2 regions of the Aneurinibacillus thermoaerophilus genome follow, and region 1 is predicted to be linked to the other one. Evidence: riboswitches for the same ligand, from Rfam matches in the RefSeq annotation. Region 1 holds a riboswitch; the other holds the start of a gene.
The links. Region 1 has a riboswitch for FMN ahead of ribD (bifunctional diaminohydroxyphosphoribosylaminopyrimidine deaminase/5-amino-6-(5-phosphoribosylamino)uracil reductase RibD). Riboswitches for the same ligand answer to the same signal wherever they lie in the genome.
Positions count from the first base shown of each region.

Region 2: linked by a shared signal. The riboswitch ahead of K3F53_RS08000 (ECF transporter S component) and the one ahead of ribD (bifunctional diaminohydroxyphosphoribosylaminopyrimidine deaminase/5-amino-6-(5-phosphoribosylamino)uracil reductase RibD) in region 1 are both predicted to bind FMN.

Region 1 covers NZ_CP080764.1:1,139,146-1,143,359, reverse strand. Annotated here, with positions in the region: gene K3F53_RS06140 (bifunctional 3,4-dihydroxy-2-butanone-4-phosphate synthase/GTP cyclohydrolase II) at 1-793, opposite strand, end outside; gene ribE (riboflavin synthase) at 820-1,476, opposite strand; gene ribD (bifunctional diaminohydroxyphosphoribosylaminopyrimidine deaminase/5-amino-6-(5-phosphoribosylamino)uracil reductase RibD) at 1,481-2,575, opposite strand; FMN riboswitch at 3,043-3,189, opposite strand; gene K3F53_RS06125 (peptidylprolyl isomerase) at 3,337-3,780, shown strand; gene lhgO (L-2-hydroxyglutarate oxidase) at 3,977-4,214, opposite strand, start outside.
Region 2 covers NZ_CP080764.1:1,514,142-1,518,355, forward strand. Annotated here, with positions in the region: gene K3F53_RS07985 (FtsK/SpoIIIE family DNA translocase) at 1-1,011, shown strand, start outside; gene cbpB (cyclic-di-AMP-binding protein CbpB) at 1,196-1,639, shown strand; gene K3F53_RS07995 (hypothetical protein) at 1,777-1,935, opposite strand; gene K3F53_RS08000 (ECF transporter S component) at 2,097-2,693, opposite strand; FMN riboswitch at 2,701-2,849, opposite strand; gene K3F53_RS08005 (hypothetical protein) at 3,109-3,567, shown strand; gene K3F53_RS08010 (DNA-3-methyladenine glycosylase family protein) at 3,560-4,189, shown strand.

The sequences.
Region 1 (4,214 bases):
GGAACGAACCGAACACATCGCCAGTGAGACATTCGGAATGCACCCTTACAAGCGTCGGTATATCTGGATGGATGTCTCCTTTAACCAGTGCCACATGTTCTTTATCATCTGTATCGTTCGTATATGCTACCATGCGAAAATGTCCGTATTCAGAGGGCAGCTCCACTTCGACTTCACGCCTTACGAGCTTGTCGAAACGCATGCGATAACGGATTAATTCTTCAATCGTAATCATTTTGAGTCCGTGCTTTGCAGCGATCCGCACCAGATCAGGCACCCGCGCCATCGTTCCGTCCTCGTTCATAATCTCGCAGATAACACCGGCCGGATACGCGCCGCATAAACGCGCCAAATCAACAGCCGCTTCCGTGTGGCCGGCCCGACGCAATACGCCGCCTTTTCTTGCAATAAGCGGGAAAATGTGGCCGGGACGGCGAAAATCTTCCGGTTTGCTGGCCGGGTCAAGCAGCGCCTGCACCGTCTGTGCCCGCTCATGCGCGGAAATGCCAGTAGTGGTTGTTTTCTCATCGATGGAGACGGTAAACGCGGTCCCGTACGCATCCGTATTCCTGTCTACCATCAGCTCAAGTTTCAACTCAGCGGCGCGCTCTTCTGTAATCGGCACGCACACAAGACCGCGACCGTACGTAACCATGAAATTAATCATCGCGGCGTCTGTTTTTTCCGCCAGCGCAATAAAGTCGCCTTCATTCTCGCGATCTTCGTCATCCACGACGATTACCGGTTTGCCGTTTTTCAAATCTTGAATCGCTTCTTCAATTGAATGAAACATATTCCCCACTCCTTTCCAGCGCTCAATCAACAAAACCCATGTTCGACGAGAAAATCCTTCGTAAGCGTCGGTTGTTTTTCCCGATCACGCAAGTCGCGCCGAGCGATGAACCGTTCAATGTATTTGCCAAGCATATCACATTCCAAATTGACGAGGTCGCCCTTTCCTTTGTATTGCAAGATCGTTTCCTCCAGCGTGTGCGGAATAATGGATACCGTAAAGCCATCTCCCGCTACATCAACGACGGTTAAACTAATCCCGTCAATAGCAATGGAACCTTTTGGAATAATATACCACAAAAGCTCCTCTCCAGTCCGCACCTCAAACAACATGGCATTATCGTATGGACGCTTGTCGACAATAACGCCTGTCCCGTCAACATGACCGGAGACGAAATGGCCGCCAAGTCTATCCCCTACGGCCAGCGCCCGTTCTAGATTGACCGGAGAACCCGGGCCAAGAGCGGATAAGCTTGTCCTGTCAAGCGTCTCCGGCATTACATCCACCGTAAAATGGCGGCCAGAAAACTCAACAACCGTTAAGCAAATACCATTCACAGCAATGCTGTCACCCAATTTCACATCTGTCAGCACTTTTTCAGCCGCAATTTCCAGGACGGCGGAACGGTTCCCTCTTTGAATGCGGCGAATGGTTCCAATTTCTTCAATAATCCCAGTAAACATACGCTTACCTCCAGACCGGATATCCAGAAATTTTCATATCGTTCCCCACTTTTTCGAACGAGACATCCATAAGTGAAATGGCATCCGCCATTTCTTCAATTCCCAGGCCGCCGAACGGCGTGGGAGCATTCTGGCCCGCTACCAGCTTCGGCGCGACGTAGGCAACGACTTTATTGATCGCCCGCGCGTGTAAGAACGCGCTGTTTATCTGGCTGCCGCCTTCAACCAGCAACGAAGAAACCTGCTGTTCGCCGAGGGTCGCAAGCAAGCAGTCAATGTCGACTTTCGGGCCGTCCCCGGTGGAGAAAACGCGGATCCTCTTCTCTTCAAGCTGCGCCCGCTTCGTCCTGTCCGCGTGTTCCGTCGTAAAAATCCAGGTCGGAGCCTGTCCGTCCGTTAACACGTTTGCATCCATCGGAATGCGCAGCGTCGTGTCAACGATGACACGAATCGGATTTTTGCCGCCAGGTGAAAGCCGGGTTGTAAGCTGCGGGTTATCGGCTAGCACCGTATTAACTCCTACAAGAATTGCGTCGTGCTCGTGTCGCATACGGTGCACTTCCCGACGCGCTTCCTCACCTGTAATCCAGCGGCTGCTTCCGGAATATGTCGCCACCTTTCCGTCAAGCGTCATCGCAGTTTTCACGGTAACAAACGGCCGGCCTGTTGTAATAAAGGTAATAAACACTTCGTTCAGCCGTTTCGCTTCCGCTTCACATATACCCGTCAGGACGTTTACTCCTGCTTCCTTAAGTTTGGCTACTCCTCTGCCCGCCACCAGCGGGTTCGGGTCCAGCATGGCGACAACCACCGTCTGCACACCATGTTCAATAAGCGCATCCGCGCAGGGAGGGGTTCGTCCATAATGGCTGCACGGTTCCAGCGTTACGTAGGCAGTGGCGCCTTTCGCTTTCGTGCCCGCCATGCGCAGCGCCTGCACTTCCGCGTGCGCTTCCCCAGCCCTTAAATGGGCACCCATACCAACGACTTCCCCGTTTTTTACAAGCACACAACCGACCATGGGATTCGGGCTTGTCTGCCCGCGTGCCGCCGCCGCAAGTTTAAGCGCAAGCTCCATGTACTCTCTGTGTTCCATCATCGCTTCTCCTTCCATCAAAAACAAAAACGCACAATACCATCTCTTTTCACGGAATTTCCCTGGGGTAAGAAAAGAGAGATGGATTGCGCGCTCTGCTTGCCTTATCTATGCAACAAAAGCGTTTTGACTTATCTGAATTCTCCCGTTGCCATACTGTGAGCAACTCGCGTACTTATGCCTCGTCCTTTTTCCTCGAAAAAGCCATACATATAGAAAGCCCTGAAAGACGGTTCAACCGTTTTCAGGGCTTTTTCACAAAAAGGTAGATCTAGTCTAGGCCAGGAACAATCTTTGTTTTCTTTAGTCAGATACAGCAAACTTGTAAAAGGAAAGCTGTATACATCACCTTGAATACTTTGACATTTGTACCGCAGCATCTTCGCCTTGCTCCACGAAGCAAAGGCAATACAGCAGCAAATAAAATGCATACAAAAAACTACAAGAAAGCAACACCTGGCGTGCTCTGATCCATCCTTCTCCCATCCAGACTATACTGTCGGTCCCGGACTTGCACCGGGTCAGCATTGGCCAAAAAAGCCGCAGCTCACGGACTGAAGAGGCTCGTAGCCTCTATCACCGCCGGTCGGGAATTTCACCCTGCCCCGAAGGATTTGTATAATTCAGTTGTATTTTTAGTATAGCCAATTGATATTCCGCTGTCCACACGAAAATTTTATAATGTGAAACAAGCATACGCACATTGAGGCTTTAAAACGTCCTATGATAGAATAGAGCGAACGAACCAATAAGGAGGAACAAACATGGCAAAGAAAAAAGGTAGCATTGAACTTGAAAACGGCAACAAAATTACGATCGAATTTTTTCCTGAAGCCGCTCCGGGTACGGTTGCAAACTTTGAAAAGCTCGCCAATTCCGGCTTCTATAACGGACTTACGTTCCACCGTGTCATTCCAGGCTTCGTAAGCCAGGGAGGATGCCCGTACGGCACAGGAACAGGCGGCCCGGGCTATACGATCAAATGCGAAACAGAAGGGAATCCACATAAACACATCCCAGGCGCTGTTTCCATGGCACACGCAGGACGAGACACCGGCGGCAGCCAGTTCTTCATCGTGCATGAAGCACAGCCGCACCTCGACGGCGTGCATACTGTATTCGGGCAAGTTATCGAAGGGCTTGAGCACGCAAAAAATCTACGCAACGGTGATAAAATGGTTGCGGTAAAAGTATGGGATGAAGAATAATGTATGCACCAGCGGGCGCAAAGGATAAACTTCCTGCGCGCCCGATTTCCGGCTTTTTGCCTTTCGGGTTTATATGTAGATATTTTTATCAAATGTACCATTACTCCCGCAGGGACGATAAAATCTCAGATTCGGGCGCGATACGAGAGGACAGGTACAGTGGCAATGAATTGACATCGTGGCCGTATTCATCGAACTATACCAGAACGGCCGGGGCTATCGTTTTCTTTATATTGTCTATCATATGATCCGGCACACGATTTGCGATCTCTTCACCGATTTTGATAGAGGCTGTGGCTGCTGGTGAAGGGGCATTGCATACATGCATCGAGCGTTTACCTGAAAAAATGGCGAAATCGTCCACCATGCTTCCATCGTGCATGATCGCCTGTGCCCGCACCCCGGCATGGGTCGGGACAATATCTTTCTCAGTC
Region 2 (4,214 bases), 370 kb from region 1:
GGGCGTGATATTTCCGGACAGCCGATCATTGCCAATTTGGCGCGCATGCCGCACTTGCTTGTGGCCGGCGCGACAGGCAGCGGGAAATCGGTTTGCATTAACGGAATCATTATGAGTATTTTATGCAAAGCAAAACCGAGCGAAGTGAAATTAATGATGATTGACCCAAAAATGGTAGAATTAAATGTATACAATGGAATTCCGCATTTATTATCACCGGTTGTCACCGATCCGCGTCGCGCTTCGATGGCGCTGAAAAAAGTTGTACAGGAGATGGAGCGGCGGTATGAATTGTTTGCTAAGTCAGGCACACGTGATTTGGAGCGGTACAACGAGTTAGCGCGGCAGGAAGGGGTGGCACCGCTTCCGCTTATCGTAGTTATCGTGGACGAGCTGGCGGACTTGATGATGGTGGCGCCGGGAGACGTGGAAGACGCGATTTGTCGCCTGGCGCAAATGGCCCGTGCGGCCGGTATTCACTTGATTATTGCTACTCAACGGCCGTCCGTTGATGTGATTACTGGAGTCATTAAAGCAAATATTCCGTCGCGCATCGCGTTCGGTGTGTCTTCAATGGCCGATTCCCGAACGATTTTGGATATGGGAGGAGCAGAAAAGCTGCTTGGACGCGGTGATATGCTGTATTTGCCGATGGGCGCATCCAAGCCGGTGCGTATTCAAGGAGCATTTGTTAGCGATCATGAAGTAGAGAAAGTCGTCACGTTTGTCAAAAGTCAACAGGAGGCGCGCTATCATCCGGAGATGATGCCAGGTGAAGAGGAAACAGCAGCCGTGGGGAAACCGGAAGATGAACTGTATGAGCAGGCGGTAGAACTTGTGCGCGAAGCGCAGACGGCTTCCGTCTCGCTTTTACAGCGCAGGCTTCGCATCGGTTATACGCGTGCAGCGCGGCTTGTCGATATGATGGAAGCGCGCGGCATTGTTGGTCCTTATGAGGGTAGCAAACCGCGCGAAGTGTTAATTTCGCGGAACGATTCCCAAATTTCCTGAGAAAAAGGTCAAAAACGGTAGGAAGAAACGGATAGGATAGTGGCCCGAGCGGTTTGCGCCGCTCGGCGCGCACGTCCCGTGTGGAATGGGCGGCGCAGACATATGGGAACTATATGTATAGAAAACGTTTTCATGATAGAATTAGAATATAAAGTAATTTTCATGATAAGAAAGCGGTGGATGTATGGGGAAAATGGTAAAAAGCGTATCGTTGGATATCGCGATTAAAGATTTGATGATTCCAGGTAATAAAGTAGCGATTGTACAGGAAGGCAACACGTTGGAGCACGCCCTGCTCGTTTTGACAAAATCGGGTTATTCTGCCATTCCAGTATTGGATCGGGAGTATAAGCTTAAAGGACTTATCAGCATGTCACTTATTCTGGATTCCATTCTTGGGATTGAAAAGATTGAATATGATAAACTGGGCGAGCGGAAAGTGGAAGAAGTCATGAACAAAAAAGTGGCGTGGATGAAGGAGGATGGCAGCTTTTTCCGCGGCTTGGAACTCTCTATTAATCATCCGTTCTTGTGCATTGTTGATGAGGACGGGGTGTTTGTTGGAATTTTAACCCGCAAATCAATTTTGGCCCATGTTCATAAGTATTTAAAATACGGTATAAAATGAGACAGGCTACGTAAATGCCTGTCTTTTTAAGTGGATAAGAAACATAATGATTGACTATTCAATTTGGTTTCGTTCGCTGAAAAGTAACATAAGTACAGGAAGAGGTGGTTACAAATGCCGAAACGTCAAAAATGATATTAGTTAAGTATGTATGATAATTTGATGGAAAGTTGCCCGTTTTCGATCCCAATATATTCGAGTTTTTCAAATGTAGCGTTAGGGTAAGAGTGTTGCAAGGTTTTCATCGTTTGGCACATTTCATCCGCAGAATTAACCAAAATTTCAATACGGTTCATGAATCGTCACCTCGTTCTTTTTCTTTGTCATATGTATTCGTGCAATATTTGCGGTTTTAAGGGGGGGACTAAAATTTTTTTGCTAAAACAAAAAAGCTTCCGCCGTACAGCGAAAGCTTTCTTTGTGTTTTATTGTTTATATAAAACTGAATGGCTCCATATTACTCGCCGCTTTGTATCACCGGACGAAGACGGCTGTAAATTGGATACGCGATGACCGCTTCTGCTATCCCTTTAATCAGGTTAAACGGTAAGATCGCGTAAACGATAAGCGTCCAGAGGCTGGTAATGCTGCTGTTCGCCTGTTGTGACCAGCCGATAATGTCGGAAACTGACATGCCCATCACGTAGGCAAAGGCCGGAATAAAAATAAAATAGTTGGCAACCGACATAATAAACGCCATCGCCATCGTACCCGCGGTCATCCCCAACCAGAAATTTACTTTGCTCTGCCGTAGCATGCGCATTAGCCACACAGAAACAACAACGAATGTGCTACCGGCAATGAAGTTGGACAATTCGCCGACTGCCATGCCGCCTTGAGTTGTCAAGAGAAAATGCAACACATTCTTAATAAATTCGACCGCCATTCCGGCGAGTGGGCCAAATAGAATGGCACCGATAAGCGCGGGAATTTCGCTTACACCGATCTTGAGAAAAGCTGGAAACATCGGCAGCGGGACTTCCACAAACATTAGTAGAAATCCGATGGTGGACAGCAATGACAAAAACGCTGTCTTTCGTACTTTTCTTTTCATTATTCAATTCTCCCTTCTCCCATCCAGACTATACTGTCGGTCACGGAATTTCACCGGGTCAGCCGGATGCTCGCCATTTTGCATCCGGGTCGCGGACTGAGGAGAATTGGCTCCATCACCGCCGGTCGGGAATTTCACCCTGTCCTGAAGGTTTGTTTGTGTTACAAACTTCACAATCTATTTAGAAATATGTCACGAAAATATATGGAAGTCAATATCCATTGTTTTTCATGAGGAGAAATAATAAATAACAAACAATTGTGACTGCTTATAACGTCCTGCCTTTCATCTTTTACTTCGAAACCATGTCATAAAATTAAAGCGCTTTTATATAGCGCAATTTGCTGTACAATATAGGCAAGAAGAATTCAACTTAAGCGAATGAAAGAAGAAGTGAGGAAAAGGGGAGAAAAAGATGATTTTTGGGATTTCATATGCGGAATGGATCGGCTATATTGTTGTGGTTGTGCTTGTAATTGTATTCGGTTTGCCAAATGCGTGGGTAAAACGCTTGGAAAAATACTATTCCAGTGACCATTTGCATCGTGCTGTTTCGCCCGATGAGGTAAATGCTGTCATTTTGCGCGATTCGGATGGGAATGAAAGAGCGCTAGAAAGTGGAGAACGGGAGCGGATTATTGATTTATTTAATGCTGCTAAACCGGTACAAAAAATAGAGTCGCTGGCGAATACCCAACAAGGGCCTTTGCTGCGCATGGTGCGGACGGATGGAAATTCGCTTGTCATTGCGCCGTATCGCAATGATTTTGTTGTTAGCTGTTTTGACGCAAAAAAAAATGACCGACCGATTACATATTGGGCAAAGCAGGATGCGCTTACGGAATTCTTACATAGGGGGGCGGGAAATGATTGAAAATACAAATGAACAAGCGTTTGCTGAAGGAGTAAAGCGTCTGGCGGAAAAAGACCCGATTATCGGCCGTTTAATCGATGCATATGGCCGGTACCCATGGAAAACGCGGACTGACTATTTTGCGATACTGTGTGAATCTATTGTATCACAGCAGCTTTCCGTCAAAGCGGCGGCGGCTATTGCAGCGAAAGTTCGCGCGTATTTTAGCGGGGAGTGGGCGCCGCAACCCATCCTTGCTGCGGGTGAAGAAGAGTTACGCGCCTGCGGTCTATCTTATTTAAAAATTAGATATTTAAAGGATTTAGCTGCGTTTTTTGCTGACGGAAGATTGAAAGAAGAAGAATTCCCCACTTTGTCGAACGAGGAAGTTGTTCGTCGCCTTGTCCAAGTGAAAGGGATTGGTGTGTGGACGGCGCAAATGTTTTTGCTTTTTGGGCTCGGGCGTCTTAATGTGTTTCCGGTAGATGACTTGGGAATTAAAAAAGCCATCCAGTTCAACTACGACCTTCCCGCGCTGCCTGATAAAAAACAAATGATTGAAATCGGAGCCAAGTGGACGCCGTATGAATCGATCGCTTGCCTTTATTTGTGGCGCAGCCTGAATAACAAGCCGGAATTATAGCCAGACAACGAATAATTCAGCATTT